4 regions of the Bacillus cereus group sp. BfR-BA-01383 genome follow, and region 3 is predicted to be linked to each of the others. Evidence: riboswitches for the same ligand, from Rfam matches in the RefSeq annotation. Region 3 holds a riboswitch; each other region holds the start of a gene.

Region 1 (8,397 bases), on a different contig from region 3:
GCAGCTGGAATCCAAAATTTTAATTGAACTAGAAGAGTTAAAAAAAATTTTAAAAAAGGAGTATTAAGATGGAATACATCAAATTGAAAGATGCTTTTACGATAAAAAAAGGAAAAAAAGTAGAAGTAATTGCTGAATATCAAGAAAACAGTATTCGTTGTATTCAAATAGGAGATTTAAGAAATGATGATACGTTGAAATATTGTTTACCAAATGAGAAACATGTGATGGTAGGAAAAGAAGATGTCCTAATCGCTTGGGATGGAGCTAATGCTGGGACGGTTGGGATAGGATTAGTTGGTGCATTAGGCAGTACACTCGCTAAGTTATCACTAAATACAGATAAGTTATTAGCTGAATTTGTTGCGATACTTTTGCAATCGAAGTTTGATTACTTTCAGCAAACAGCCACAGGTGCAACGATTCCTCATATTTCTAGAAAGGCTTTAGAAGATATTCTTTTACCTGTAATAGATATAGAAATCCAGAAAAAAATCGTGAAAGTAATTTATAATTCTCTAGAGTTAATAAATCAACGTCAATCTCAACTCGCAGCATTAGATGAATTAAAGCAAAGTGTGTTTTTAGAGATGTTTGGTGATCCGACAGTAAATAAAGACAACTATGTCATTCGGTCATTGATGGATTTTTATATTTCAGAAAAAGAGTCTGTGAAATGTGGGCCTTTTGGGAGTGCGTTAAAAAAAGAAGAATATACTTCTTCAGGTATTCCTGTATGGAACATGGATAATATTACGAAACAAAACGAATTTATTGATGAACCTCACTTATTTGTAGATAGAGAAAAAGCTAATCAATTAAAAAATTATAAGGTGGAGAATGGAGATATTATTATATCGAGAGCAGGAACTGTTGGGAAAATGGCTGTTGTCCATTCAGTAAATGAAGAATCCTTAATTAGTACTAACTTAATTCGGTTACGTCTTAATGATGAGTTAGTTCCTGAGTATTTAGTATGGTTAATAAAAATATTTGGAGATAGAGTATGTCGTATGAAAACTGGAAATGACGGGGCTTTCACCCATATGAATACATCAGTATTAAATAGTATTGAATTTCCAGTTCCTCCATTAGAAAAACAAGTTGAGTTTCTAGAATCTTTAAGAAAGATAGAACTTCAGAAAAGTAGATTATTGCAAGGTTTAAGTGAAAATGAAAATTTGAAAAAATCCTTATTACAAAAAGCTCTCAAAGGCGAGCTTTTTCAAAATAAAGCATAATAACTAAGTCGCGAAGGTGGTTAGGTTGATGACGAATTTTGGATTTTTAAAAGAAAAAGATCAGTTTAAGAGTTTTGCGACAGCTTGTACAGAAGCTGAGAACGCAATGATTGTAAGCCCTTCGACGTGTGCCATTTTGACACGTCGTGCTCTTGAACTTGCCGTGAAATGGGTGTATCAAGTTGATAATGATGTTACGGTACCATACCGTGATAATTTATCGAGTTTAATTCATGACCGTAACTTCTTAGGTATCATTGATGAAGAGTTATTACCGATGATGAAATACGTGGTGAAGTTAGGCAATACAGCAGTTCATACGAATGTCAACATCAAACGTGATGAAGCCGTATTGTCCCTTCATCACCTTCATCAATTCGTATCATGGATTGATTATTGCTATGCCGATAAATATACAGCACCGACTTTCAATGAAGTGATTTTGCATGCGAATGATGAAAAACGTGAGCGCCCAGGTGAATTACAGAATTTATATGCGCGTTTAAGTGCAAAAGATAAAAGTTTAGAAGAATTGCGTAAGGAGAACGAAACTTTACGTAGTCAGTTCACGGCTAAACGTATTACGCATACGAAAAAAGTTGATTTTGTTGTAGATGAAATCAGTGAGTTTGATACACGTAAAATGTATATTGATTTAGATTTGAAGTTAGCAGGTTGGCAGTTTAATCAAGATATCGAAGAAGAATACTCAGTGAAGGGAATGCCGAATAATACAGGTGAAGGTTTTGTTGATTATGTATTACGTGGTGAAAACGGTAAAATCATTGCGCTTGTAGAGGCGAAGCGAACTTCGAAAGATCCAAAAGACGGTCGTCATCAAGCGAAGCTTTATGCAGACTGCATTGAAAGAGAGCAGAGATTAAGACCGGTTATATTCTATACAAATGGATATGAAACATATATTTGGCATGATAACTATAAAGCACGTAGAACATCTGGCTTTTACAACAAGGAGGAAATACAGCTAATCATCGATCGGCGTACCCTTCGTAAGCCGCTAAAAGATGTGAAAATCGATGATAATATTACAAATCGTTATTATCAAAAAGAAGCAATTCTTTCAATTTGTGATGCCTTTGAACGTAATCAAAGAAAAGCACTTCTTGTAATGGCAACAGGAAGTGGGAAAACACGTACGGCGATTTCGCTAGTGGACATTTTAACGAAGCATAATTGGGTGAAAAATATTTTATTTTTATCAGATCGTACATCCTTAATTAAACAAGCGATGCGAAACTTTAATGCCTTGATGCCTAACCTATCATTATGTAACTTACTTGAAAATAAAGCGAATCCTGAAGAAAGTCGAATGACTTTTTCAACATACGCTACTATGATGAATGCGATTGATGAAACAAAAACAAAGGATGGTAATCGTTTATTTACAGTAGGTCATTTTGATTTAATTATTATTGACGAATCACACCGTAGTATTTATCAAAAATATCGTAGTATTTTTGATTATTTTGATAGCATGCTAGTTGGCCTAACAGCAACACCAAAAGATGAAGTTGATAAAAATACATATTCAATTTTTGATTTGGAAAATGGTATTCCTACTTATGCTTATGAATTATCACAAGCGGTTGAAGATAAGTATCTTGTAGATTATAAGACACTGGAAACTAAAACGAAGTTCTTAGAAGATGGCATCATTTATGATGACCTATCAGAAGAAGAAAAATCTGAATTTGAAGATGTTTTTGAAGACGAGCTCTATGTACGAGATATCGACAGCGGAGCTTTAAACAATTGGCTATTCAATGTGGACACAATCGATATGGTATTAGAAAGTTTAATGACAAATGGGATCCATATCGAAGGTGGCGATAAAATTGGAAAGACAATTATCTTTGCAAAAAACCACCGTCATGCGTTAGCAATTAAAGAAAGATTTGATTTGAAGTTTCCTGAATGTGGTGGCAACTTTGCAGAGGTCATTGATTATAGTGTGAATTACTATCAGTCGTTAATTGATGATTTTTCAACAACTTCAAAAATGCCACAGATTGCAATTTCTGTAGATATGTTAGATACAGGAATTGATGTGCCAGAGGTAGTGAATTTAGTATTCTTTAAAAAAGTGCGTTCTAAAACAAAATTCTGGCAAATGATTGGTCGAGGAACAAGACTTTGCCCAGATTTATTTGGCTTGGGGCAAGATAAAGAAGATTTTTTAATATTTGATTGGTGTGGGAATTTTGAGTATTTCCGTGCGAATCAACATGGGACAGAAACTAAATTAACAAAAACACTTACAGAGAAGTTATTTAATTCTAAAGTAGATATGGTGCGAGAGCTACAAGATATCGAGTATCAAGTGACACCATACACTGAATTTCGTCGAGATACTATTAATAAACTGGTAATAGATGTGAATACATTAAGTGATGAAAATTTCCGAGTGCGTCAACATATTCAATATGTTCATAAATATAGAGAAAAAGAAAATTGGAATTCTTTATCAGTCATTCAAACAAATGAAATTAAAGAACATGTGTCTCCTCTAGTTATTCCTTACGATGATGATGAGTTGGCTAAACGATTTGACTTATTGATGTACACAATTGAACTGGCAAAACTGAGTTCGAATAATGCGACAAAACCAATTACCAGAGTTATGCATACAGCAGAAGCTTTATCGAAGTTAGGCTCCATTCCACAAGTAGTAGAGAAAAAAGCTGTTATACAAAAAGTGAAAGATGAAACGTTTTGGCAAGAAGCCTCTTTACAAGATTTGGAAAGTGTACGTGAAGCATTACGTGATTTGATCAAATTCATTGAGCGTGAGAAACAAAAAATTTATTATACGGATTTCAAAGATGAAATAATTGAACAGACTGAAAATGGATCCATATTAGATGTGAACGATTTACAAAGTTATCGGCAGAAAGTAGAGCATTATCTAAAAGAGCATCAGGATCAAACCGCTATTTATAAATTGCGCCATAATAAAGAGTTAACAAAACAAGATGTAGAAACATTAGAAGCAATTCTATGGCATGAGTTAGGTTCAAAAGAACAATATGAAAAGGATTTTGGTGATACGCCAATTACAAGACTTGTTCGTAATATTGTTGGGGTAGATCGAAGTGTTGCATTGAAAGAATTCTCGGAGTTTCTATCTGAAGAACGCCTGAATATTCAACAAGCAAAATTCGTTGAATTAATTGTGGATTATGTTGCGAAAAATGGAACTTTAGATAAACAAGTGTTACAGCAAGATCCATTTAGAGCACTAGGAAGTATCACTTCTTTGTTCAAACACAATATGGGGGATGCTAAGGGGATTATTGGTATTATCGATCGGATTAATAATAATTCGGAATTTATTTCTTAAAATTTCGATCAAACTTTTTTATAAAAATTGTATAATGCTTCATAAAGTGGGATTCCGTTTTGATCAATCTTTTTTCAAAATGGATTCCTTTTATTTCTTATCAAATAAGGGTTTGTAAAACATTTCTGATTAAACTTTATTCCAAACTAATATCTGGGAAATAAGACAAAGTAATATCTATACACTTAATTACAAACTTCTTTAAATCAATTTCAAAGTGGTGGGAATGCTCTGTTAATAAAAAAGGGGAAGGTGTTTTACAATCAAATCGAGGTTTTTACTACTTAAAATTATCATTATAACCATGTAAATTTGGGAGGAAATCATACAAGTCATATAAATACTAGAAATATTAATTTCGCCCTAACTATTGACGGGATACATTTGTACACGACCACAATTTAATTGGGCGTTAAAGCGAGTTGTTAAAGCTCGAGTCGCATTAAGACCGATATACCAGTCAGCTTCTGAACGCGCAACTGCCGAAGCATATAAATTGTCATATGCTTTACCTGGTTTTAAATTTGCAAAACCATCTTTAATTGCTTTATCAGTAACAGATGAAATCCATAGACGTTTGATCGGTTTATTAGTTCGAACTTTATCAATAATCCAACGAGCGACCAATTCTCCTTCACGCCCAGCATCTGTCGCCACAATAATTTCATTGACATCTTTTCTAAGTAGCTGACTTTTCACAGCATTAAACTGTTTACCAGTTTGTTTAATAACTGTTAGTTTCAAACATTCAGGTAGCATTGGTAAATCTTCTAAATTCCACTTTTTATATTTCACATCATAGCTTTCTGGGTCTGCTAATGTAACGAGATGACCTAAAGCCCAAGTTACAATGTATTTACTACCTTCAAGATAGCCATTTCCTTTTTTATCACACTTCAGTACGCGAGCAATATCTCGTGCAACGGAAGGTTTTTCAGCGATTACAACGCTTTTTACCATATTAAAAACATCCTTTCAAAATTCCATACGTTAAATATAGCACACATCTTCTTGAGATTCAGTCGCGCTCAAAGTTTGAATGATTTTTGATGAAATGAAGTAGTGGGATTTACAAATACAAATAAAAGATTGATATACATGTCATATTTTGAGATGGACACGTTCATAATGAAATTCATTTTCGGTATATAAAGGCGAAAAATGGTAATGTCATTTATCTTGATGCAAACTACTGGTACCTATCTGGTGGCGGACTTGAGTCTGTATCAGAAATGGTTAAAGAAGTATCACAAGGTTTAAAATAATAATGTAAAAGAGTGATAGGATGAATTTCTTATCACTCTTTTTATATGGAAAAGGAAAGAACTTGTTATTTTATTAGAATAAGAGTAGACTCTGAAGTAGATGAATAATAAACACATGGGAGTTTGTGGATGCAAACTGAGAGTATGGCTAACCCGTCATTGACCATTTGAACCTGTTGGATAATGCCAGCGTAGGGAGAGTGTAACAGCACATGTTCAGGCACTTTGCGTACGCAAAGTGCCTTTTTGTGTATCTCCCATCAGTATAGTTAGGAGATGAAAAGGATGAATATGAAAGAAATTAGTAAAGTAGTGGATTTGGTGAGAGAATCTAATCCGCTCGTTCATAATATTACAAATGTTGTTGTCACAAATTTTACAGCGAATGGTCTGTTAGCATTAGGAGCATCACCTGTAATGGCGTATGCAAAAGAAGAAGTAGCAGAAATGGCTAGCATTGCTGGAGCTCTTGTTTTAAATATGGGAACGCTTCGTCCTGAAGAGGTAGAGGCGATGTTACTTGCTGGTAAGTCGGCTAATACGAATGATGTACCGGTACTATTTGATCCAGTTGGCGCAGGAGCGACCTCTTATCGAACAGAAGTTGCAAGACATATTCCAGCTGAAATAGATTTAGCTATTATTCGCGGAAATGCAGCTGAAATAGCTAACGTGATTAATGAGAGATGGGAAATTAAAGGCGTAGATGCTGGTACTGGAAATGGCAATGTTGTAAGTATTGCAAAACAGGCAGCAGACGAATTGAATACAGTTGCGGTGATTACTGGAAAAGAAGATGTTGTTACAGATGGAGAGAAAACTGTTCTTATTCGAAACGGCCATCCTATTTTAACGAAAGTTACTGGAACAGGTTGTTTACTAACTTCTGTAATAGGAGCTTTTACAGCGGTAGAAAAAGATTATGTAAAGGCAGCCGTAGCAGCATTAACATTTTATGGAGTAGCAGCGGAACTAGCAGCGGCTAAAACAGTAGAAAAAGGACCTGGTAGTTTCCAAATTGAATTTTTAAATCAATTAGCGAATACAACTTCAGATGATATTGAGAAGTATGGAAAGATTGAGGAGTTAGAGTAAGAGGGAGTGAATGAAATGGCACGCATTGAAATAGATAAAATGTCAAAGCTATTGCAAGTGTATTTTATTATGGGAAGTAATAACTGCATGAAGGATCCTTTAGCCGTATTGAAAGAAGCGTTAGACGGCGGAGTAACACTTTTTCAATTTCGTGAAAAGGGAGAAGGAGCTTTAACGGGAGAGAAACGTCTACAGTTTGCAAAAGGGGTGCAAGCACTTTGTAAGGAGTATGGTGTACCGTTTATTGTAAATGATGATGTTGAACTAGCCATCGAATTAGATGCAGATGGTGTACATGTTGGACAAGATGATGAGGGGATTACTTCTGTTCGCGAAAAAATGGGTGATAAAATTATCGGTGTATCTACACATACAATTGAAGAAGCACGCTGGGCAATTGAAAACGGAGCTGATTATTTAGGAGTTGGCCCTATTTTCCCAACGAGTACAAAAAAAGATACGAAAACTGTGCAAGGGACAAAAGGATTAGCTCATTTTAGAGAACAAGGAATTACAGTGCCGATTGTTGGTATTGGTGGGATTACGGTTGAAAATACTGCTTCCGTTATAGAAGCAGGTGCGGATGGTGTTTCAGTTATTTCGGCAATTAGTTTAGCGGAATCTGCGTTTGAAAGTACAAGGAAATTAGCTGGAGAAGTAAATAAAAGTTTGTAGAAAAGGGCCATGTAGTATTTCAAATGCTGCATGAAAGAATGGACTGCCAAAAGTATTTAAACAAACGTTTGATTAAGAAAGCACAAACCTTTTTAAAATATAGGTTTGTGCTTTTATTTAAAACATAATTGAAATTAAGAGCATTCCAATTCCGATAGAAGTAAAGGTTGCGATCAGGCCTGGAATCATAAAGCTATGATTTAGAACATATTTACCGATGCCTGTTGTACCAGTGCGATCAAAGTTAATGGCAGCAACAATTGTTCCATAGTTTGGAATGAAGAAGTATCCATTTACTGCAGGGAACATTGCAATTAGTAATGCTGGTGGAATACCAAGAGATAGTCCAAGAGGCATTAAAGCACGAACGGTTGCTGCTTGGCTGTAAAGTAAAATAGATAGAATGAATAATGCGATGGCAAATAGCCATGGGGCACTTGTTACTAAGTGCTGAATTGATCCTTGAATCATATTTAAGTTTCCGTTAAAGAAAGTATCTCCCATCCAGGCGATACCAAAGATTGCGACGACAGCAGTTGCTCCTGCTTTAAAGACGTTACCAGACACAATACTTTCTACATTTGGTTTACAGAAAATAATAATAAGAGCTGCGATAGTTAACATAACCATTTCAATTGTGTTTGGCATGGAAAGACGAACTAACTTCCCGTCAACCATCCATCCCGGACGAAGTGCTTCAAATGAACCAAGAAGTACGACAAGGAAAGTTCCTACTAGGAAAAGGATAACTGATAATTTA
Region 2 (8,397 bases), on a different contig from region 3:
GTCATCTCCTTTAATCCTCCAGCTAAAGCAGTACCAATTAGCATAGCTCCCATAAACAGCGGTAAAATTGTTCCATTTACTCTTCCAACCATATTTTCTGGTACAAGTTGAATCATAAGCGTACCGACAACGATATTTAATCAAACGTTTGTTTAACTGTTTTTATGCATATGTAAGCCAACTAATCAAACGTTTGTTTAAAAAAGAAATACGCCTATATAAGGCGTATTTTCATCAATCACCGCCACCACCGCAGCTCCCTCCACTATCTCCGCCAGAAGATCCTCCGCAATCATGTGAACCACCATCATGTGAGCTATCATCAGATCCAGCAAAGAAAAATAGTGGTGATGAGCTGTTAGACGAATTATGCATATTACTCTGTTTCATCAAATTAACTTTCCTTTTGTTTGATCGAACAGCTGTTACAATTATTCCAATTACAACAAATAATAGTATGATAATAATAAATTCCATATAAAAACCTCCCTTAATTCCCTAATAGTTGAATATTTCTCTCTAAATTTTCAAGTGAAATGAAGCGTGATTCACGAAGAACCTCTTTTCCATTATAAAACAATAAAATTGTTGGCCCTGTAAATACTGCATATCGCCCTGCAATCTCTTGCATGTCTTGTAGTAATATTTCTATTTTCTCTACGTAATCATAATTCTCTAATACGTAATTTACTTTCCTTAGCATGACATCACAAACACCGCAATTTTCCGTTTTAATAAATAGAAGTACTACTTGTTTTTCATCAATATATGTCGCTAATTCTTCTATCGTTTCAAATTTATTCATCTTATCCCTCTTAACGTAATTTACGAAATACTTTATCTTGATACATACGAAATGCTGAACTATCTTTAATTTTTCTTTTTTCCATTAACTGCTGAAAACGTAGTGTTTTGGCTGTTAACTCTTCTTGTAACTTTTTTCTCTCTTCTTCATCATAACAGCAAGAGATTAAATCCTCTATTTTTAATATATCTTTTTGTAGTTCCATTTCTGCTGGAATCATACCCGCATTTTTTAAAATTTTATAGCTCATTCTAAGTTCTGGAGGTACCATTGAAAGGTCTTCTAATTGTAGTGGTTTTCCTTTTCCCGGAATGTTATCGAGATCGCCATTCCGTATCGCTTGTCGAATTTTCTCTTCAGCAATGCTCAAAAACACATCCACACCTTTACATATTTTTACTATTATTTTACATGAAACTTCACCATCGTGCTACGCTATTACAAATTGACTTCATACAATCTTTTCTCAAATTTATTTATAATGAGCTATTTCCTTCCTCATCGACCTTTCATTTTCATATGCAGTTTGTATTTAAGCCTTTTTATATTGAGAAAATCTCTCCTTATTTCAAACTTTTAATTTTATGAAAAATCACAAACCAATATTATAATAACCTATTATAATTATATTCGATTTCTAATATGAAGTTTATGTGAAGCTCATCTGAATTTTACATGAATTTCCTTTAAGTTTTATTGTCTTCCCCTACTAATCACATTATCCTTTACATATAGGAATCATTTTTTATTCCGTTTCAAACTATCTATATATATAAAGAAAGATAGTGGCCTATTAGGGAAAGGCATCTAGTATTATTATAAATATAAACATAACAAAAGAAAAAGCATGCTTATAAGCGCACCATAAGAGTGCTTCTTCATACAATTCTCATGCAAAAGTTCTCGGAAATCATGTTAATCACAAAGAAAAAGGCATTAGCTCTTATGAGCTAATGCCTTTTTCTTTATTCATATTGTTCAACGTTCCATTCTTCTATACTCCACACTTTTGTTATCCATGATTCGTAGAAAGAAGGCTCATGAGAGGCGATTAAGACCGTTCCTTTATATTGTTGTAACGCTTCCTGCAAAGCCTTCTTAGTTTCTATATCCAAATGATTCGTAGGTTCGTCTAAAATTAAAACATTACTTTTCGTTACGATAAGTTCACAAAGTCTTACCTTTGTTTGTTCCCCTCCACTTAATAAACAAAGCGGCTTTAATACATGTTCTTCTTTCAATCCACATTTTGCTAATGCTTGACGTACTTCTTTCCTTGTCATATCTGGTCTTTCTGCCCAAACTTTCTCTAATGGCGTTATTTCTGAAGCAAATTCTTCCTGTGCAAAATAAGCGGGATTTACCCGCTCTCCAACAGAAACTAAACCGCTTAATGGCTTTATTTGCCCTAATAACGTTTTTAACATTGTCGTTTTTCCGATGCCATTATGACCAACAATAGCTATTTTCTCCCCTTTTTTCACTTGAAAATTCAATTCTGTAAATAACGGTTCACTATAACCTATTCTTAGTTTCTCGGCCTGTAATATACGACTCACTGGCTCAGCATAAACATTAAAATCAAAACGGGCACGAGGTACATTGTTAACCTTTTCAACCCTTTGCATTTTCTCCAATACTTTCTCACGACTTTTTGCTTGCTTCGCTTTTCGAATTTTATTTTTTTGAATAAATGTTTCTAAATGGGCAATTTCTTTTTGCTGTTTCACATACGCTGCTTGTAATTGTTTCTTTTGCAGTTCATAATTACGCACAAAACCATTATAATCACCCACATAGCGTTTAATTGCCCGCTCCTCTAGATGATAAATAACATTTGTAATCTTGTTCAAAAATACTTCGTCATGTGAAATGATAATATAAGCTTTTTCATACAGTTTCAAATACGTTTGCAACCATTCTATATGTGCTGTATCTAAATAATTCGTTGGCTCATCTAGCAATAAAACATCAGCTTTTTCTAAAAGGAGTTTCCCAAGTAACAGCTTTGTCCGCTGACCACCACTTAACTTTGAAACATCCTTCTTCATCCCTACTTCAAACAACCCTAAACCCGTTGCTACTTCTTCAATTTCTGTATGAATTTGATAAAAGTTGGAGCTTTCCAATATAGTTTGTAATTCTCCATACCTTACCAACAGTTTTTCTACGTCTTCTGCTTCAGCCATTTCTTCTGTAATTTTTAACATTTCGCATTCAATCGCATACAAATTAGAAAATGCACTTTGCAAGTATTCTTCAACTGTTATCCCTTCTTGTAAATCTATATGTTGCTGTAAAAATCCTACCTTCACATGCGGAAACCATTCAATTTTCCCTTTATCATGTATAAGTTCTCCTGTTAACAGACGTAACAGCGTTGATTTTCCAATTCCATTTTTCCCTACTAACCCAACATGTTCTCCCTTTAATAATCGAAAACATGCATTATATAAGATGGTTTTCTCACCATACGAATGACTTACATTTTCTACTGTTAATATACTCATTTTTTCTCTCCTTTACTTATGATTCATAAGCTAAATAGAGAGAACAACAGTATAAAACCTTATTTAATTGTGCATATAAAAATGGGTAAGGTGAATACACCTTACCCATTACATATTATCGTAAGAAAGGATTAAGGTTCTTTACCTGCTGTCTTCAATTTAGCTTAATCTTTAAAAATGGGCAGACTTCTCCCTTATCAAGCTAAAACCATTTGAAGAACAGTTGATAAAGTCATTTTATCCTTTCACTCCTTTAACATTTGTTATATTAAGAGTATAAACTACTCTGTTATATTCTATTCTCTATTTTTTCTTTTGTTCCTTCTGCAAAATCATCCGGCGTTAATGAATCCACCATTTTCTCTATAGATTGCATCTTTCTCCTCCTATATAAAAAAGCCTCTTAACAGCAATCATACCAAAAACTGTTAAAAGACTTTTTTCTATTTTTTCATATAAGGAGCTAATACGCTTAAAATCTCTTCCTTATCCTTCTTTAACTCAAGTGATGTTAACATGTCCATCGTTCGCGGGCGAGGTAATTTCACTTGTACCTCACCAACTACTGATGCTGGTCTTTGAGATAAAATAAATACTCGATCAGAAAGTAAAATTGCTTCGTCTAAGTCATGTGTAACCATAACGATTGTTTGCTTTTCTTGATGCCAAGAATTTAAAAGCCAACTGTGTACTTCCATTTTCGTAAACGCATCTAATTTTCCAAAAGGCTCATCCAGTAGCATAATTGGCTTCTCACATAAATATGTACGAAGAAAGCTAATTCTTTGGCGCATACCACCAGACAGTGCATCCGGGTAATGGTCTGCATATTCATCTAGCTCAAACTGTCTTAATGCTTCCATTCCTTCTGTTAACCTTTGTTTTTTAGGTTTCCCCTCAATCTCCAACGGAAGAACTATATTTTGCAAAGCAGAGCGCCACGGTAGCAATAAATCTTGTTGGGGCATATAACTTACAACATCTTGTTTTTTTACATGTTCCTCGTTATAAAATACCTCTCCACTCGTTGGCTCTTCAACGCTCGCGATCATATTTAACAATGTGCTTTTACCGCAGCCACTTGGACCTACAAAAGAGACGAATTCTCCCTCCTGTATAAAGGCACTAATATTCGCTAATACATTCTTTCCATCGAAAGATTTCACAATATCTTTTATTTGTAATCCGCTCATTTTTCACTTGGAAGGAATTCATTTGTAAAGGCATCTTTTACATCGATTTTCTTTTTAATAACTTTGTTGTCATATAAGAAATTCGTGTAATTTGTCCAAACCTCTTCCTTCTGTACTCCCCATGCTTTTGCATCATCTTGATACTTCGTACTTAACCACTTTTGACTTTCTTGTACTAAATCTTTATTTATATCCGGAACAGCTTTAATTAAAATATCAGCAGCTTCTTTCGGTTCCTTAATTGCAAAATTATAACCTTCAGTCGTTGCAGTCATAAACTTTTTCACAAAGTCTTTATCTTGCTTCGTATGTTTTTCACTTGTAATAATAACAGGACTATAGAAATCGAGCGCTGGATCTAAGTCTTTTACCATAATCGTATTTAACTCTTTTCCTTGACGCTTCGCTTCAATTCCATCCCATCCGTAATAAATCCATTCGAAATCTGCATCACGGCCAATTGATTTAAAGAAATCTGTTTGTCCTAAGATGATTTTTTCAACTTTATTAAAATCAGCTTGATTTTTATCCATAATTGTCTTTAATGTCGCTTCCTCTGCTGGTCCTCCCCAGCCTCCGTAACGTTTACCTTCAAAATCTTTCGGTGACGTCATATTATCTTTCTTAAGCGATGCAAAAGCTGAAGTGTTATGCTGAATAATCGCTCCTACAGACACAACAGGAATACCTTCTACACGGGCTAACGTTACATTTTCTTGTGCGCTTATTGCGAAGTCCGCTTTTCCTGAGGCTATCATTTGCTCCGCTGTTACATTATCACCTGGTTGGATAATTTCTACATCTAATCCTTGCTTTTTATAATAATCTTTCGTTTGCGCTACATATAAGCCAGTATGATTCGTATTTGGAAACCAATCTAATACTACTTTTACTTTTTGATCTTTACTTGTACTTTCTTCTTTCTTCGCCGGATTACATCCAGCCACCCCTACTGCTAATAAGGCAGCTAACATAACTTTTAAACCTTTTTTCATTTTCTGCCGTCCTTTCTATATATCCATGGTGCTGTTATTCTTGCCATAAACTCCACGATAAAATACAGACATAATGTCACCATGACGATAATCGCTGCAACACCAAATACTCGGGCAGTTAAAAAGGATTTTGTTGCTCTCGTAAGCATAACCCCTAACCCTTCACTTGCACCGAGCCATTCTCCGATAATTGCCCCCATTACGCTATATGTAACTGCAATTTTTAAACCTGAGAAAAAGTATGGAAGCACTGCTGGAAATTTTACTTTCTGATAAATTTGCCACTTCGTTGCCTTCATCGTTTGTAACAACTTCAACATGTTTTTATCTACTGTTTGAAAACCTTCTAAAATGCTAAGCGCAATAGGGAAGAAACAAACGAGTATGACTACCATTACTTTCGGCAACATCCCATATCCAAACCAGATAATAAATAACGGTGCAAGTACAACGATTGGAATTGTTTGCGAAATAACGAGCAACGGGTTTATTAAAATACGAAATAAAGGGATAACGTCCATAAGAATTGCAATACTCGTTCCAAGTAAAATCGCAAAAAACAAGCCAATTATTACTTCCTGTAACGTTTGTGCCAGATTCGGTAGTAATAGGTCTTTCATTCCAATTAATTCTTGAACAATCGCGGAAGGCTTTGGTAAAATCCACGGTTCAATTTTAAATAATGAAACAGATCCTTCCCATATCACAATGAGAAGGATAAGCCAAATTGTTGTAATTATTTTAGATTGCTTCTGGTTTTGCATATTCATCACGGTACTTCCAAACCTTTTCGTCAATCGTTACACCCGTACTTGGACGATAGTGAATTTTAATAGAAGTGATAACTTCTTCTGCTCCAGCATCGACGCAAGCTTGTTGTGCACGTTTAATGACGTCAAGAAGTACATCTAATTCTCCTTCCAACGTTGTTTCCATTGCCCCTACTTCATAACGAACTCCCGATTGTTGCACAACTTCAATTGCTTTATCAACAACGGAATACACATCTTTGTTCTTCGCTTGTGGTACTACTGAAAATGAAATTGTAACTTGTTGTGACATAATAAAATCCCCTTTACAAAATATGGTTTCAAAAAAGAAAAGGCTTTCCTACCATGTAGGAAAGCCTTGTATACAAGTTATTCTATAATAACTTATGCTACATCACTTTAAAGTAACTCCCTACGCTGGCATTATCCAGATCAGGTTGAGGGTCGATGTATACTTACATCCTCTCAGCCAATTGGCTCCCCGGTTCTTAATTCGTTTTCATTGTAGCATGATTTATTTTATTGAACAAACAAAAGCATGCATAATCATTTCATTTAACTTTTAAATTCCCCAATTAATTCTTGTAACTCCTGTGAAAGCCAGCTTAAAGAAGTAGCTAATTCGGCAATATCTTGTACAGACATTTCCTGTTCTTTCATACTCTCTTCAATATTACTACTATTCGCATACGTATTTGCGATATGTGATAGTTCATTTACAACACGAACAATATTTTGGCTATTTTGCAGTATATCACTTGAATTGCTAGAAACAGTTCTAACTTGATTTGTAACAGATTGCGCTGACTTTGAAATTTTTTCAAAGAAAGCACCACTACTTTGAACAAGTTTAATTCCAGATTCTACTTCTTTTGAACCTTTTTGCATTGAAACAACAGCTTCTTCCGTTTCAGCTTGTGTTTCTCCTATTAATTTTGCTATATCTTTTGCTGATGCTTCCGTCTGCTCTGCTAACTTACGCACCTCATCAGCAACAACAGCAAATCCCCTTCCGGTTCCCCCAGCACCTGAAGCTTCAATAGAAGCATTTAAAGCTAGCGAATTAGTTTGATTTGAAATACCTGTAATTACAGTTACAATATCACTAATTTCTTTTGATCTTGTTTCCAAAGAATAAATGATTGAAGATAAATCTTGTACTGCATTTTGTATTATGCTCATTTGATTAATCACCTGTTCAATAACACCATTTCCTTCTACTGAATGATGCTCCATACCTTCAGATGCTGTCGCCATTTGTTTTGCAGCATTCGTTATCTCTTCCATCTTATCTTCCATTTCATATACAATACCTAAATACTGTTGTACTGAAGTTTCTTGAGACTGAGCGCCAGCTCTTAACCCAACCATAGAACTTACGATTTCTTGAACTGCCATACTATTCTCTTTCGTACTCGCTGACAATTCTTGTGAAGATGAGGAAACCTGTTCTGCTGTCTGCTTCACTTTATCTACAATTCCTTTAAACTTCTCGATGGTATTATTAAAATACGCATTAATAATACCAATATCACCTGGTCTTTCCTCTAATTTAATACTTAAATCACCTTCACCGACTTTGCGCAATCCTTCACGTAAATCTCGCAATGGAGCAAGTGCATTACGTACAATTAAGAATTGAATAACAGTTGCAATTAAAACAGAAATACAAATAAACATTAAACCTTGTATAATGAATTTTTCCTTTGTACTAGGAACAATAGAGGCATCTACATCCGCTGCAACAATTGCCACAATATTATCGTCTCCATCTTTAATTGGCTCTAATATCGTTACCCATGATCCTAATGCGTCTTCATATACTACTGTCATGTTTGCTTTTTTCGTGCTCATTACCTTATCATATGCTTTCATCCAAAGATCTGGTTGTTTATAATAGTCTCCCGGCTTTACTTCAACAACATTTGCTAAACCTGTAGACAAGCCGACGATTTGTAACTCACCTTTTTCATTTTCTTTTGCTCCCACAATATACGTTTGTCCAACACTGTTCAATTCTTCCGTTGATTCATCTAATTTCTCTGTTAACTTCTCTCTCTTTTCTCTTTCTGCCGCTGGGTCTTTTGCAACATCTCTCACTATCTCTTCGTCTAATTTATGTAA
Region 3 (8,397 bases):
GAACGTTAAAATTTCAGCTTCAGAAACGTCAATTGCTTTTTGCTGTACATCAAAATCAGAGAACTTCCCTGTTCCTAATAAAAGTCTAGAATGAAATGAAAATGGTCCAATGTTTAACATAATCAACCGCCTCCTACGAAAGTTACAATCTCAATTTGGTCTCCATCAAAAACAGATGTATCTCTATGATCATCTTTTTGTAAAATATCTTTATTTCGCTCTACTACAACAATTCTGTTATCTAACTCTAAATGTGTAAGTAGCTCAGCTACTGTTTTCACACTCGCTGGCACTTCAACTTGGTTACCATTAATTTTTAAATTCAAACTTCCATCCCCTTTCTAAACCGTTTTAGAAAGCAATGAATCTAGCAAGTGATTTTTCTGCTTTCCTTCTATTAAATCAGCCATATACTGACCAGAAACAGGACTTAATAAAATACCGTTTCGATAATGGCCCGTGCAAGCATATAAACCGTTTATTTCTTCATGCTCTCCCATATAAGGAGCTTCATGATTTGATTGCGGTCTTAATCCTGCCCATGTACTTTCCCACTCTGCTTCTTTTAAGGCCGGCAATATTGTATAAGCACGCTCTAATATAGAAGTAATACTTTCTGGTTGTACAGATTTATTAAACGTATGAGGCTTCATCGTTGCCCCAATTACGTAACGGCCACCACGTTTTGGGGTAATATAAAACCGTTCTTGGAAAATAGGAGCTTTCAAAAGAGGTTTCTTGCTTCTTACTGCAACAACCTCCCCCTTAACAGGATATGTACCCCAATCACTTTGAAAATAATGTAGCAATTTCGTACTCCATGATCCTCCAGCGATAACGACTTTTTCGCATGTGATTACACCTTCGCTTGTCACAATTCCAGTCACTTTATTATTTTCAATACGAATATCAAATACTTCTGTCTGCTCATATATATCAGCACCAGAAATTGCTGCGGAATGTGCGAGTGCCTTCGTAAGCTCTGGTGCAATAACGTGACCATCTTTCGGATAATATACCGCTCCGATAATTGATTCGGATAGAAACGGCTCTTTTTCTCGCAAATGGTCTCCCGTTAGAAAATAGGAATCTTCACCTGTTTTCTGCTGCCAATCCATAATGTGAAGAATTCTCTCTTTCTCATCCTCATTTTGAGCGATGCGATATATCCCTTTTTCCTCATAGCCAATATCAATACCCGTCTTTTCACGTAAAACTGCTGCAAGTTGTGGAAATATAGCACGGCTTTCTCTAGCAAGTTCAAATAGCGGGTCATACGCATCCCATTCTGCCTGAACACCAAGTAAACCAGCAGCAGCTTTCGAAGCTTCCGATGCAATTCTCTGCTTCTCTATAATTGCTACTTTATATCCTCTTTCTGCTAGAAAATGTGCAACTGAACTACCAATTACACCACCGCCAATAATCGCTACATCATACTTCTCACACATGTTTTCCCGCCCACTTTCTTATTGATTCCTTATAAGATTTCGCTCTGCTATACGGGTTACTACTACTTACAATTCCAGACATAACAGCAATTCCACTTACTTCACTGGCAAGAACATCCCTTGTATTTTCAGGAGTAACCCCTCCAATAGCTATAATCGGTATCGATAAGCTCTTTGCAATGTCCGAAATTTCCTCTAACCCTCTCGCTGGCACACCTTTTTTGCACTCTGTTGGGAATACATGACCATAAATGAGCGAGTCAGCCCCACTCTTAAAAGCCTCTATCGCTTCTTCTAAAGAATGGACGGAATAACCAACATGCAAATACGAAAACTTTTCTTTCACTGACCTTACATCTGTACTTCGATATCCTAGCTGCACACGCGGGATATTTAATAAAATAGCAATATCAATTCGGTCATTTATAACAAGTTTAGATGCTGGAAAGCCTTTTTTTAAAAGACTTTCCACACCTTCATATAATTCCTTCGTACTTTTCTCACGCTCACGAATATGCAAATAATCAATCTCACTCTCAATTTGCATCGCTACATTCACTAACTCTTCGAATGGCATGTGACCATTTGAGATTACATGGAGCTCATTTTTCATATTCATTCGCCTACTTTAAAATGTTTTCGAATAGTTCATCGGCTGGAACGATTTCTTTCGTCATCCCTTTTTCTTTCAACCATTTATTTTGTTTCTCCCATGACTCTTTTGAATCTGATAAGAATGGCTCATCTTTCGTTTCCATCTTCTCTAATAAAATTTTCATACTTTCCTTCTCAACTTCTGGTACAAGTGGGAAGTTTTCTTTTTCTTGATGATCTAATAAAATATTTAATGCTTCATCAGGGTTTTTCTTCATAAAGTCATACCCTTTTTTCGCCCCACGTAAAAAGGCTTGCAGCGCTTCTTTATCTTTTTTCAACGTTTTATCACCTGTTACAAACACAAGTTCATGATAGTTCGGTACTCCGTAATCAGCTGGATTAAAGTACGCTGGTTCATGGCCTTCATGACGCATAACAGGTACTTCATGGTTAATGTATGCCCCTGTTACAGCATCCACTTTTTTCGTAATTAATGCTGGCACTAAATCAAACCCAACATCAACTACTTTCACCGTATCAGGATTACCACCATCTTCTTTTATCATCGTTTTTAAATACGCTTCACTTAAAGGTGTTCCAGAGTAACCTACTGTTTTGCCTTCTAAATCTTTCGGTGATTGAATGCCTGCTGATTTCAGCGATACGACATGATTTAACGGTGAACGTACGACAGCTCCAATTGATTTCACTGGAATTTGTTCATTTGCTCTGGCCATAACAACATCTGGCTGATAATATAGACCAACTGTCACTTTCCCTGCTGCAGCTAACGTTAATGGATCAGTCGGATTAGAAGGGAATTTAATATTTACCTTTACTCCTTCTTCTTTAAAGTAGCCTTTTTCAATTGCGGCATAAATAAAGCTATGCACCGCATTTGGATACCAATCAAGCATGACCGTTATTTCTTTCTCTTTTTTACTCTTATCTGATGCTGAATTACTTGAGCACCCTGCAATCATTGCAACTAATAATGTAAACACAAAGATGCGTTTTAAAAATTTCATGAATGCTTCCTCCAACTAATGAATTTCTTCTCTAACATAGAAATAAGTATGACGAAAAAAATAGCTAATAATGATAGCAATACAATTGGTGCAAATACACCCGCACCATCTAACTGGGTCATCATCCTTTTACTGAAATATCCAAGCCCAGCTTGTGCACCGAGCCATTCTCCAATTGCTGCCCCAATCACACTAAGCGGAACTGCAATTTTTAATGCTGAGAAAAAGTACGGAAGAGCAGAGGGCAACTTTAGCTTAAGAAAAACATCTTTTTTCGTTGCCCCATATGTAACTAAGAGCTCCTCCCACTCTTTCTTCGTACTACGCAGTCCATCATACGTATTGACTGCAATAGGGAAAAACGTAATTAAAACGGTAACAACAACCTTACTCCAGATTGTGTATCCAAACCATAAAACGAAGAGCGGGGCAAGCGCAGTAATTGGAATCGTTTGTGAGGCAACTAATAATGGATAAAATGCTCTTTCCATCCATGTACTCGCATTCATTAACATTGCTAGCCCTACGCCTAATACGACAGAAATAACAACACCTATTAAAACGACGTATAATGTTGCCGGTAAATGAACCGTAAATAATATATCTTTTAGTTTCCATATCTTCATTACAATTGCAGACGGTGACGGTAAAATGTACATCTCATCTACAATTCTTGCTCCGATTTCCCACATAACGAGTAAAATACTAGAAAGGGTAATGGCAGGAACTAATTCTTTCAATCGGTTCATCATACAAGTACCTGCCTTTGTAACATACTAAGAATCTCATCTTTCAGCGCTAACACGTCCGGTTTATATAAATCCTTTCGTGTTCGATTATGATCAAGCGGCACAATCCGCTCAGTCAATGTCGTTATCGGCTGCTTCTCCACTACTAAAATTCGATTCGAAAGGAAGAGCGCTTCTTCAACATCATGAGTGATAAATAAAATTGTTTTTTCCCACTCTTTCCATTGTTCAAACAACCATTCTTGCAAAGATGCCTTCGTTAAAGCATCCAATGCGCTAAACGGTTCATCTAACAATAATATCTCCCCGCCTGTTAATAAAGTTCGGATAAAAGATACGCGTTGTCTCATACCACCAGATAAATCTTTCGGATATTTTTTCTCGTACCCTTGTAAACCAAATTTATGTAACAGTTCTTTCGCTTTTACTTGCGCTTCTTTCTTCTGCACACCTTGGCACTCTAGCGGTAAAGCCGCATTCTCAATAATCGTCCTCCACGGCAAGAGCATATCTTTTTGGGGCATATACCCTACAGGATGACTCTTTGTTTCTGTCAGCTCTATCTGTCCAGTACTTGCCTCTTCTAAGCCCGTAATAAGGCGAAATAAAGTGCTTTTCCCGCAACCACTTGGTCCGATAATACTTACAAATTCTTTCTCTTGTATAGAAGCATTTAATTCATTGATGATTGGTTTCTCATCATAATGAAAAGAAACATTATGAAACTGTAGTATGTTCTTGCTCCTCAAAACCCCACATCTCCTTACGATAAGCCATATCCCAGAATAAATATTCAAATCGGCTGGAATATAAGAAAATCTCCTCTAATCGGTCTAGCTCTTTCTCTGGTTTTCCAACTGCCATTTCATTTAATAAATCTATTAACCAAATACAAAGGTTACCGTATTCTTCAGAACTATATCCTTGAATCCACTCTCCAAAGAACTCATGATCTCTCGCTCCAGGAATATCATTTAAACGCTTTCCAATCTCCCAATAACTCCACATACACGGAAGAAGTGCCGCTATTAATTCTGCAAGTGTGCCATTTTGAGATACAGACATCATGTAATTTGTATAGGCTAAATTTTTAGCAGATGGTTTCGCAGATTCCATCTCTTGTGCAGAAATACCAAGTCTTTTTGCATATTGTTTATGAATCGTCATTTCACCATTTAATATTCCATCAATTTGTTCAGCAAACTTTCCCATTACTTGTGGATTCGTTGCTTTTACAACACCAATCGCATATAGCTTTGCATAATCTAACAAATATAAATAATCTTGAATAATATAGTACTGGAATTTGTCTTTTTCCAACGTACCATCCCCCATACCTACTACAAACGGATGATTATGACTCATCTCCCAAACAGGTTGCACAGTTTCTAATAATCTATCGCAAAACTTCATTTCTATTTCCCCTTTCAATATGTGTATCTAAATAAAAAACCACTTCTCTATATAAGAAGTGGTTACAGCAAATAAAAGGATAATTTATTCGTTGTTCCACTTCCCTTCGCTAGTATTACCTAGATCAGGTCTGTAAGGGTTAAGGATTATTCCTCTCTCAGCACATCAAGCACCCCTAGTGGTTTCAATATGAAATTTTCAAATAAAAAAGCCCCGTTTCTATACGCAAAGAAACGGGGACTCATTGTTAGTGTCCGAAGTGCTTCCCTACGCTAGCATAATCTAGATCAGGTAATAAAAAGGATCAAAGGCTTACGGCCCACTCTCAGCTGGCAACACCAGCTCTCCTAGCAAACTATAAAATTATCACTGTCAGTATAACACCGTAATAAGACATCATCAACTGTTTTAATTTTCTTAATTGTCAATGAAATAATTGAACTATACAATAATTATATTCCATTTTAGAAAATAACATCCTAATGAATTGGATAAAAAGGAATCATTATACTCAAAAAATTTATTTTTATATTGATTTCATATTACATTTATGTGAATACACCCCCTATATTATATATTTATACTATAATAAAATTACAACTATACAACTAGAGGAGGTCTCTATTATATGAATATGAAAGCTACTGCTCTAACAGCAACTACTGTCGCAATTGCTTCTTTACTACCTTCTATGGGAGAAACAAATATACAAAAAGCAAATGCTGAACAATTATCTAATGTTAAAACTGGATATGTCAAAGTCGATCAAGCAGCTTTACATAAAGAAGACAATACAAATAGCACATCTATTGATAAAATCCGCTTTAATACGAAAGTGAATATACTTGAAACAACGAATGATTGGTATAAAGTATCTGTTAATAATAAAGTAGGTTACGTACAAAAAGATGCTATTCTACTAAAAAACAAACTTCAATCTAATAATCAATACATCGTCAATGCTAATGCATTAAACCTTCGCTCTGAACCTAATTTAGAATCTTCAATTTTAGATGTATTACCAAATGGTAAGTTTGTTACCATTCAAGGAGAGCAAGGTGACTGGTATAAGATTTTACATAATGGTCAAACAGGTTATGTACAAAAAGCATTCATATCTAATGGCTCACAGCCTTTAGTAAAAGGAATTACAGTTCAAAATAATACGAAGTACACAGTTGCAACACCAAAACTTAATGTACGTAGTAATGCTAGTACAAGTAGTACTCTACTTGGTTCATTACAAAATGGTACACAAGTGCAAGTAGTAGAAACTGTAGGAACTTGGTATAAAATTCGTTTTGGTACAGGATACGGATATGTGGCAAAACACTATGTAGTACAAAATCAAAATCAACCGCAATCACAAGCTAAAACAACTCAATCTTCAGCAATTCCAGCAGTTTTCAAATTCCCTACTCAAGGAAGAGTTAGCTCAACCTTTGATATGCGTTGGGAACAAATGCATTATGGTATAGATATTGCAGCACAAGGTAACGTCTCTATTCAAGCTGCTGCTGCAGGTAAAGTTGTGAAATCTTATTATTCAGCTAGTTACGGTAATGTCGTCTTCATCGCCCATCAAATAAACGGGAAATTATATACAACCGTTTATGCTCATATGAAAGATCGTACTGTACAAGCTGGGGATCAAGTACAAACTGGGCAATTAGTAGGTCATATGGGAAACACAGGTCATTCATACGGACAACATCTCCATTTTGAATTACATAATGGGGAATGGAATTTTGAAAAAACTAATGCAGTAAATCCACTGCCATATTTAGTTAGGTAAATTGTATGCCACGCAATATACCTCTCTTAATTGAATACTTAGCCTTTTTAGGTTTAATCTGTTGTTTAATCATTTATAATACGAACACAGTATTTTTATCTATTATCATTGCTTTTGTTGCTTTAGAAATTATGATGGAATCATTTCAAGTGCAACTAAAACAAAAAATTGCCCATATTTATAATGCTATTTTTCTATTAAGTGCCCTTATAACAAATGTTATTAGTAATGGCTTTTATTTATCTACTGTACTTCCTGTATTCTTTATGGCTATTTTATTATTCATAGCTAGATACATTAATGTCCCTAATAACAAAAAACTTGAACAAGAAGCTTAGAAAGAGGAGACACTGTGTACCAATATTTCAAAGATAATCCAATGAAATATATATTGAATTTATATAAAAAAATGAATACTTTTTTTGGTATACAAGGAAGTTATACTGCACAACTTCTCCTTTATGGAATGTTATTTCTTATCTTAGTTACTTTCTCCTTGTTTTACTAACAAAAAAGGATCTCACATAAACTTGAGATCCTTTTTAATTTATATTAATTTTTTATATGAAAAATTACTGTTTATCCACAAGCATATTTTTCATAAATAAAACTAAGATTATATTTTTTCTCTAAGCTCATTCTTTGTTCATCGTCGCACCAATAAAAAAGAATATCATGAATCGTTGCATAACGCTTATTTTTAAGAAATAGTTTAAAGAATGATGGTAAACAATCATGTAATTGTATAAATATATAATTGCGTAGTATTTCTTCCTTGTATTCAATGCCCTTACAAATATACAGTAATTCTTCACAATAATATGCATGCTGTGGAACTTGGATCATTTCGAAAAATGGTACATAAGAAAGTAACTTTCCGATAAAATGACCATAACGATCCATTACCCCTATCGTCATATGTTCCATCATTTCTTTCATTACATATAAATAATCATCTACATGCGTTGTCTTTAATGGGTCTAATCGATCTGAAATTTGAGAAAGTACAGCTCTTTGACAAGCTAAAACTACTTGACTCGGTCCATAATATGATAGAAAGTCTGTACACTTGCGATACTTTCGTAATAAGTCATGTGTATATAAATCATACACAAAAGTATTACAATACATCGCTAGACTCATCATATCACTATTTAACTGCTCTTTTGACAGTAGCTTTGCTCTCTTACACATATAAAAGAACGTAAATTCCAATACTTCTTTATGGGATAATAAATGTTTACAATCTTTTATACATTTTTCATTAAATTTAACTCTATCCCAAATTTCTACATCCTTATCTGTTAATTCACCAATACGATATTTAATAATTAAGTAGTTCAAAGCAACCGCTTGCGTCAAAA
Region 4 (8,397 bases), on a different contig from region 3:
CGTAATTGGAGGTGGGTTTTTCTTTTCTTCTTTCGTAGGCGGTCTTTCTGGAGTAACGGGTTTATGGTTTTGTCTGTCATTATATCCGCGATAATCACCAGATGATGATTTTTTCGAACCGAATATATCGTTTAATATACTCCCCATAATATATCCTTGTAGGAATGACGGTTGGTAATTTTGACGGACAAATTCTTCATTACTTACTTCAATTAACGTATCAGATGGTTTCTCTTTATCCTTTTGAAGGTTATACATTTTATCCGAATAAACGAGAAACATTTGATTTTCGTCTTCTTTAGATGCTTGCTTCGGTTTCCTTTCGGCTATAAGTTCCTTCGCGACTTCAGGAACTGACCGATTGGCGGCCCTATACACGTAAGATTCTTGTTTACCTTCCTTTGAGACAGATTCAAGTGGATAACGATCTTGAATCGACTTTGTCTGCCCGCCTTGACAACCTGATAAGGCATAACCAGCAACAACAAGTAATGTAACGATAGCAAGTATAGGGATCACAAACGATTTAATCATGGTAAACAATCGGTTTGACATGATTACGCCCCCTTACGTTGCTCTTATAATTTGTACATCAGCAGGAATGATTGCTTCTCCCTCATACATCATTGTGCGGCCATTTTGCCATTCAATACGTAATAATTTGCGATTATCGGATTGGAATTCCCATACGTACTGTTCCTCTGAAGCAGAAAATGGTGTTTTCCCCATCACAACAACACGGCCATTATATTGCTCTTCCATATGGTACTCGATATCATCCATTTCAATTGTCGTTGGAATTTCCTCAATTGAATCTAAACGACCGTCAATTGGTGTATATAATTTATAATACGTATTTTCACGATCTTCAATTTTTAAATAACGAATATCTTTCCCGTCCTGCAACGTTAAAACAATTTCCTTGCGAGAATGCATACTCGTTTTCCCAGTTAACTCATACATGACTAACGAAACTTCAATCATATCGCCAGGAGCTAACGTTAAAAGACTCTTTTCTGGTTTCGGCGGCTCTGGACTTTTCATTATATTTTTAATACGTTTAAATAAACTCATGATCTACCCCTCCTTTTCTCTTTATAAACAAGCACCTAAAATAAGTGCCCCAACGATATGTAATGATCCGGCTAACATCGCGTGTGCAACGCTACCTTCTTTCGTACCTTCTTCTAAATCAAGACCAGACATTTTCTTTAATACGAATTCGATAAACATTTCCACAACTAATAAAATAACGAAAGAAACTGCTGAAGCAAGAAGTGCTTGCCATAAGTCATTTGCCTTCGTTATCGATTGAGATAAAATGTACCCTTGCGCGAATAATTTCATCACGAAACGAGTAGCTACAGCGGTATTCCCATTTTTTATTTCTTTTAAATCATTGTATTTTGTAAAAATCGAATCAACCCACATAATTGCAAATAAAAGTGCTGCACTCGCTCCAGTCCATACAAGCATGGCTACTACATTCATCCACGTCATTACAAAACCTCCTCTAAAAAAGTAATAGAAAACCGACATGAATTCTCTTCAGACATGTCGGTTTCTTTGTCTATTCTATATTATTTCTCGTACTGCTTCATAATACGAGCTAATTCATCGTCAACAGCAGAATTTTTGTTTAAGCTTGCGAATTCATCATCTAATGATTTTTCTTTCTTATAAACTTCACCGCTTGCTTCTGCTTCAGCCTCTAATTGAAGAGCTTTCTCTTCCATACGGCTTAAACCAGCTTTTGCTGAATTTGAATCAAATCCAGACATCGCCTGATTAATATTCTTTTGAGCTTTCGCTGCATTTACACGTGCTACAAGTGTTTCACGTTTATTTTTCAGCTCTGTTAATTGCTTGCGCATTTCCTCTAGCTTCGCACGAAGATTATCAGCAGCAGCTTTGTTTTGCTCATAGCTTGCTTTATACTCATTCATCTTTTGCTCTGCATTTTGTTTTTCTTCTAGTGCACGGCGCGCAAGATCAAGATTGCTTGCTTGAACAGCCATATGAGCTTGCTCTTCACGTTTTTTCACAAGTGCTTCTTGCTCTTCGAATAATAATTTGAATTTTTTCTCAAGTGCGATTTGAGCTGCTACACTTTTCTCAGCTTCTTGTACATCCGCTTGCATATCTCGTAAATATTGATCCGTCATCTTAACTGGATCCTCAGCTTTTTCAATTAATGAATACACATTCGACATTGTTAAATCTCTTAATCGCTTAAATACAGACATCCAAATTCCTCCTATGATATACCTCATATTTCAAATTCACTACTGGGAAAAATCAAAATTCTCCCTTTACAGTAAGAATATTCATTTTTATAACCTATGTGTTCATTATAACAAAACTAAGATGTCCTTACATGTTATTTCCAAAATACCTCCAATATAATATGACATTCTAGATACAATATTGTATTCCTAATATATCCTCATTATTTCTCTGTGAAATTAACTTACTTTAGTGAAAGCTAACTCGATAGTTACGTTTCCGTATTTCTTATACACTAATTCCAGAAGCAACAAACAAGCTTCTCAACTTGTAAAAATTAAAAAGTAAAACAAAAAAGCTTTGCGAAATTCGCAAAGCTTTTTTTTATTTATGAGCAATTTGCTCCATATCCGGACTACAAGTTTGTGACTGACATGATTTATTTAAAGAACATGCTGCGCATTTTCCTTTTTTACTTCTCTTTACAAAATTCACTAGCGTATATGTTGCATAACCAAAAATGATAGCTCCAATTATAATATTGACCATCACCTTAATACATCTCCTTCTAGAATCCGAGTAAGGACCCAACTTGGTATATAATAAACGTTAATACATAAGCAACAACTAATGGATAAACGACAGAGAAAATTGTCCATTTCACCGATCCTGTTTCGCGTCTAATAACAGCTACTGTCGCTAAGCACGGAACATATAATAAAACAAAGAACATAAATGCGTACGCTGATAAAGCAGTATAATGTGCCCCCATTACATTTCCTAGCACATCTTCTTTAACCGCATAAATAATCGCCATCGTTGAAACGACAACTTCTTTTGCCAAAAATCCTGTTAAAAGGGATGCCCCAGCTTGCCACGTTCCAAAGCCGAGCGGTGCGAATAGTGGCGCGATAAAACCACCAATCATCGCTAAGAAACTGTCTCCCATATCAACACCAAATCCTGATGGACCTGCATAGTTTAATAACCAAATGACAACAGAACCACCGAAGATGAATGTACCTGCTTTACGAACAAATCCTTTACCTTTCTCCCACGTGCTCAGCCATAACGTTTTCGCTTGCGGCACACGGTAAGGAGGTAATTCAATTACGAAAATAGATTTTTCCGCTTTTAAAATAGTAAGAGACATAATTTTTGTAACGAGTAATGCAAGAACAATACCTGCAACATATAAAGAAAACACAACAGTCGCCTGACTATGAGGGAAGAACACTCCCGCAAATAATGCATATACAGGTAAACGTGCTGAACAAGACATAAACGGTGTTACAAGGATTGTAAGTAAACGCTCTTTTTCCTGTTCAATCGTTCTCGCTGCCATAATACCTGGCACATTACATCCAAAACCAATAATCATTGGAATGAATGCTTTCCCGTTCAAGCCAAAGTACTCCATAATACGGTCCATAACAACTGCAATGCGCGCCATATATCCTGAGTCTTCTAATAATGAAATGAAAAAGAATAGTGCAAAGATTTGTGGCACGAATACTAATACTGCACCAACACCGGCAATAATACCTTCTGTAACGAGCGCTTGAATAAAATCAGAAGCTCCAACAGTTGTGAGTCCAGCTGTTACCCAATCTGTAAGCTGCCCACCAAAAAAACCATCTAACATATCAGATAACGGTGTCCCAATCCACGTAAACGTAACCTGAAAAATAAAAAACATAACTGCTAAAAAGATTGGAAGTCCTAAAATTTTATGTGTAATTAACCTATCAATTTTTTCCGAAAAAGGAATTTTCCCTTCTTTCTCATGCTTCATAACATTTGTTTTTAACTTTTCAATATACGCTTCACGAGTCTTGTAAATATGCTCCTCCAACGTACAATCAAGTTTTCCTTCTAAGCGAGATCGAACGGCTACAAGTTCCTTATAAATTGGCAGTGCTTTCATTTCTTTTTCTACTACTTCGTTATTGCTTAGAAATTGAAGGGCTAACCATCTTGGATGCTCATAATTTGCTGTCTCTAAAAGAGAAATTACCTCGCCGATCCCCTCATCCATTTGTACACCATATGAAATAATGAATGGCTTTTTCTCTTTTTGTTTCTCTTCATGAAGAGTAGTAAGTAATTCTTCACAGCCTTTTCCGGTTCTTGCGATGACAGGGACGACTGTTACACCTAATATTTCTGATAATCGTTTTACATCAATAACAATTCCTCTTTGCTTTGCCACATCAACCATATTTAAACCAATTGAAACTGGCTTACCAAATTCAAGTAATTGCAACGTTAAATGCATATTTCGCTCAAATTGCGAAGAATCCACTATATTTAACATATGATGAAATTCGTCTGTTAGTAGAAAGTTTGTAACGACACCTTCATCACGTGAAACTGGATTTAAATCATAAACGCCTGGTAAATCAATTAATGTTCCTTGCTTATCTTTTAATTTACCAACCTTTTTTTCTACTGTTACACCGCTCCAGTTTCCTACATACTCATAAGAACCAGTAAGTGCATTAAATAATGATGTTTTCCCTGTATTCGGATTTCCTAGCAAAGCAACCTTATTCACGCTAATTCCACCTTTATCATTTTCGCGTCACAATGACGAATACTAATTAACTGTCCGCGACACTCCAATGTACAAGGACCTTTAAACATCGCTTTCTGTTTTATGCGAAGCTCGCTTCCTTCCGCAAGGCCGAAAGCAGCTAGTCTTCTCTTTAATAAATGATCTAACGACTGAATACTTTTTACTAACACTTTCTCACCAATTTTAATATCTACTAAGCTCATAACCTTCCCCCTCAGAAGAGAATGATAATTATTTTCAAACAATTATATCATACTCTATTTCACTTGGACTATATCTTTTTGCTTCATATTTATTAACATTTCAATACAATTATATTTCACTTATTGTCATACAAGCTTCATTTGCCATTCTCATCCATTTCGCTTACAATAAACAATAGCAAATAAAGAATCTCGTTATCACAGGGGGAGCCTTACCGCTGAGAGGGAACATTTTCGTTCCGACCCTTTGAACCTGTTAGTTAATGCTAACGCAGGGATTGTGCAAACGTCCGAAATACATACCTCTTTTTTATTTACGTATTTCGTATCCTCCTATGATAATGTTCTTTTTTGTGCAACTTGGATTTAGGGGGAGACAACATGCGTAACACCAATTTACAAGCGATGATCGAATCTGCTATTCTTGCAGCCTTCGCCATGATTATCGACATTTTACCATTATCACTTAAACTTCCAACAGGTGGTTCCATTTCATTTGCAATGATTCCTATTTTTATTATCGCATACCGCTGGGGCTTCAAAATGGCTTTCTTAGGAGGCTTAATTTGGGGACTATTACAAATTGTTGTAGGTGATGCTTACATTTTAACACCTATTCAAGCATTCATTGAGTACTTCATTGCCTTTGCCTTTATCGGATTTGCTGGACTCTTTTATAAGCAAATTCAGCAGAGCTTAATTAACGGTGAAAGAAAGAAAACAATTTCCTATATTATCCTTGCTACATTTATCGGTAGTCTAGCTCGCTACTTCTGTCACTTTATCGCCGGTATTATTTTCTGGGGGCAATATGCACCGAAAGGTCAATCAGCTGTGCTATATTCATTAATTGTAAACGGCAGTACTATGATCGGTTCTTTCATACTATGTACTGTATTACTAATTCTTTTATTTACAACTTCACCACGCTTATTCAAAAGCATCGGTGCTTATCAACTAAATTCAAACAAAAAGAGCGCTTAATTAGCGCTCTTTTTTCATATCGTAATATCAATTAAAAATACAATAAATGCACAAAAGAAAATAAATACGATCACACCTAGTAAATTGCTATTCACGGCTAATCTACTCCTTACATAACCTCATTTTCTATTCAAAGTATACTGTTTAAAAATAAAGATTAGGTAAAGATAATATGAAATTAAATTAAAAAAGCGTAACATATATTGTCTACGCTTTTTTCGGTAAATAAAAATAAAATAATACACCATCTTCTGTATTCTTTACCCCATATTCAGCATCGTGCAATTCTAAAATATTCTTTGAAATTGCAAGCCCAAGCCCCGTTCCACCTTGCGAACGCTGACGAGCTGCATCCACACGGTAAAAACGATTCCAAATCTTATCTAATTGCTCTTCTTCGATGTGAGTACCTTTATTTTCAATACACACTTTTATACGATCCTCTTGCTCTATTGTAGAAATAATAATGTCCTCTTTATTTGGTGTATATCGTATTGCATTCGTAATAAAGTTCACGATGACTTGTTCAATCCGATTTTGATTTGCAATCACTTCAAATGAACGTATATTTTTATGAACACGCAGTTCTTTTTTCTCTATTTCCACAGAAAGATGTTCACATATATCTTCAATTACTGTATCAATATAAAATGAATCCTTTTTCATTTTATATGTACCTGACTCAAATTTAGCTAACTCAAGCATATCCAAAATTAACATATCCATTTTGTCTACTTCTCGTTCCATCGCTTGAAAATAGTACTCTTTTTTATGTTCAGCTACCCCATCTTTTAAAATAGAAATACAGCTTTTCATAATACTTAGCGGTGTTTTTAATTCATGTGAAACACCAGAAATAAATTCTTTCCGCGTCTTTTCTAGCTTTCTTTCCTTTTCAATATCTTGTTCCAGCTGTCCAATATGCGAATGGAGTTTATTCGATAGCACATTAATATTTTTCGATAAATCCCCAATTTCATCTTTTGAAGTAATCGGTATTTTTTCTGTGAAATCTAGATGAGCTATTTTTTTCGTTGTATCATTTATTTTTAATAACGGTTTGGCAATTTGTTTTGAGTAATAGAACGAAGCTAGGAAAATGAGAATGACTACAAATGCAATGATGTAGATGTAATAATCTTGCACCATTTGTACAGCTTCATCGACTGGTTGCAAAGATGCCATTGCATATATATGTCACTGATCCGTCTTTTTCTTTTATCGGTTTCATTAATAATTTATATTTTATATCATTTTTTTCATAATCCATTGTTTGTGTTGAATATTGTATTTTATTACTCTCTTTTAGTAATAAATCCGTTTGAAATTCCTTTATACTATCCAAAAATAAAGTGTTTTTATAAATTGGATTTACGAGGCCTTTTACATCAGGAAACTGTACTTTCGTAACACGCCCTCCTATATAAATACCTGATTCTTGGGCAGCTTGTTCCTGAACGACCGGCTTCTTTTCCTTAGTAACTTGCTCCTCAGCTGCTTTCTTTTTCTCCTCATTTAATTTACTCATTTTCTCATTAAATGCTTTTTCTAACGGTTTATTAGATCCGCTTAAATTCTGCTTAACTAACGAGAAAGAGAATGGAATAAAACTATCTTCTTTTTTCACTCCAGAAAAATAAATTTCTTGTCCTAAAAACTGATCTACTGCTTTATTATCAATCTCCTCTATATTGATGAGGTTGTATAAGGGCATCTTGAATATTTGTTGTCCAAAGCTCTTCTGTTGCCTACGGTCTATCGTTATCTCAAAATAAAAATCCTCTGCATATTTTAAATTCCCATTCTGATCTAATGTCGTAATCCACGTATTATTTTCCCTTAAAAAATCTTGCTCCAAGTTCTGAATTTCTTCTGCATTTCCTGTATAATTTAAATAATTCTTCTCAAAGGCATTTAAATTCACTTTAATATCTTCTACTTTTCGATTCGCATAATATTGCTTGAAAAATATCGTTTGTCCAATAAATATCGTCGCTAAAATGAGCATGCATAATGCTGTTGTAAGAGTAAATAATTTGAGTACAATTCCTTTCCTCATACATTCCCCTCAAATTTATAACCTGTCCGTACTACAGTTGTAATGTACTTTGCTTTCTCTCCTAATTTATTTCGTAAATTACGAATATGGCTATTAACCGTTCGATCATCACCAACAAATTCATATCCCCAAATTCTTGAAATGAGTTGCTCCCGTGTTAAAACAATCCCTTGATTTTTCATGAAATACGCTAATATTTCAAATTCTGTATGTGTTAAATTAATGTCTGCCTTATCTACTGTAACGGTGCGTGACGGAAAATGGACGTGAATACCGTGAATTGATAGCGTATCATCTTCATTCTCTAAAAGTTGCTTTGTTACTTTTCTACTTTCTAACAATCGTTT

Evidence for each region. A riboswitch is a leader RNA that binds a small molecule or an ion and turns the genes downstream of it on or off. The one in region 3 is predicted to bind thiamine pyrophosphate.
Region 1: another riboswitch for thiamine pyrophosphate. It lies ahead of thiM (hydroxyethylthiazole kinase); the one in region 3 lies ahead of tenA (thiaminase II).
Region 2: another riboswitch for thiamine pyrophosphate. It lies ahead of MR065_RS16350 (MTH1187 family thiamine-binding protein); the one in region 3 lies ahead of tenA (thiaminase II).
Region 4: another riboswitch for thiamine pyrophosphate. It lies ahead of thiT (energy-coupled thiamine transporter ThiT); the one in region 3 lies ahead of tenA (thiaminase II).

Annotation. Positions count from the first base shown of each region.
Region 1 covers NZ_JAKUFP010000017.1:15,835-24,231, reverse strand. Annotated here, with positions in the region: gene MR065_RS16395 (type I restriction-modification system subunit M) at 1-67, shown strand, start outside; gene MR065_RS16390 (restriction endonuclease subunit S) at 69-1,241, shown strand; gene MR065_RS16385 (DEAD/DEAH box helicase family protein) at 1,270-4,602, shown strand; partial or broken gene topB (DNA topoisomerase III) at 4,987-5,562, opposite strand; partial or broken gene MR065_RS16375 (ABC transporter) at 5,757-5,867, shown strand; TPP riboswitch at 5,973-6,082, shown strand; gene thiM (hydroxyethylthiazole kinase) at 6,153-6,962, shown strand; gene thiE (thiamine phosphate synthase) at 6,978-7,637, shown strand; gene MR065_RS16360 (anaerobic C4-dicarboxylate transporter family protein) at 7,755-8,397, opposite strand, start outside.
Region 2 covers NZ_JAKUFP010000017.1:6,091-14,487, forward strand. Annotated here, with positions in the region: partial or broken gene MR065_RS16310 (MFS transporter) at 1-140, opposite strand, end outside; gene MR065_RS16315 (hypothetical protein) at 235-477, opposite strand; gene MR065_RS16320 (thioredoxin family protein) at 491-805, opposite strand; gene MR065_RS16325 (DnaJ family domain-containing protein) at 816-1,187, opposite strand; gene MR065_RS16330 (ABC-F family ATP-binding cassette domain-containing protein) at 1,771-3,315, opposite strand; gene MR065_RS16335 (ABC transporter ATP-binding protein) at 3,759-4,508, opposite strand; gene MR065_RS16340 (ABC transporter substrate-binding protein) at 4,505-5,503, opposite strand; gene MR065_RS16345 (ABC transporter permease) at 5,500-6,273, opposite strand; gene MR065_RS16350 (MTH1187 family thiamine-binding protein) at 6,245-6,565, opposite strand; TPP riboswitch at 6,666-6,767, opposite strand; gene MR065_RS16355 (methyl-accepting chemotaxis protein) at 6,829-8,397, opposite strand, start outside.
Region 3 covers NZ_JAKUFP010000050.1:9,926-18,322, forward strand. Annotated here, with positions in the region: gene thiG (thiazole synthase) at 1-120, opposite strand, end outside; gene thiS (sulfur carrier protein ThiS) at 123-326, opposite strand; gene thiO (glycine oxidase ThiO) at 342-1,451, opposite strand; gene tenI (thiazole tautomerase TenI) at 1,444-2,064, opposite strand; gene MR065_RS25170 (ABC transporter substrate-binding protein) at 2,075-3,076, opposite strand; gene MR065_RS25175 (ABC transporter permease) at 3,073-3,825, opposite strand; gene MR065_RS25180 (ABC transporter ATP-binding protein) at 3,825-4,574, opposite strand; gene tenA (thiaminase II) at 4,543-5,238, opposite strand; TPP riboswitch at 5,323-5,425, opposite strand; TPP riboswitch at 5,486-5,597, opposite strand; gene MR065_RS25190 (SH3 domain-containing protein) at 5,867-7,033, shown strand; gene MR065_RS25195 (hypothetical protein) at 7,039-7,371, shown strand; gene MR065_RS25200 (DUF3965 domain-containing protein) at 7,613-8,397, opposite strand, start outside.
Region 4 covers NZ_JAKUFP010000002.1:51,498-59,894, reverse strand. Annotated here, with positions in the region: gene MR065_RS02500 (DUF4247 domain-containing protein) at 1-555, opposite strand, end outside; gene MR065_RS02495 (DUF4178 domain-containing protein) at 568-1,074, opposite strand; gene MR065_RS02490 (DUF350 domain-containing protein) at 1,096-1,500, opposite strand; gene MR065_RS02485 (PspA/IM30 family protein) at 1,581-2,246, opposite strand; gene MR065_RS02480 (FeoB-associated Cys-rich membrane protein) at 2,611-2,778, opposite strand; gene feoB (ferrous iron transport protein B) at 2,795-4,783, opposite strand; gene MR065_RS02470 (FeoA family protein) at 4,780-5,007, opposite strand; TPP riboswitch at 5,201-5,303, shown strand; gene thiT (energy-coupled thiamine transporter ThiT) at 5,368-5,991, shown strand; partial or broken gene MR065_RS02460 (sensor histidine kinase) at 6,199-8,050, opposite strand; gene MR065_RS02455 (response regulator transcription factor) at 8,047-8,397, opposite strand, start outside.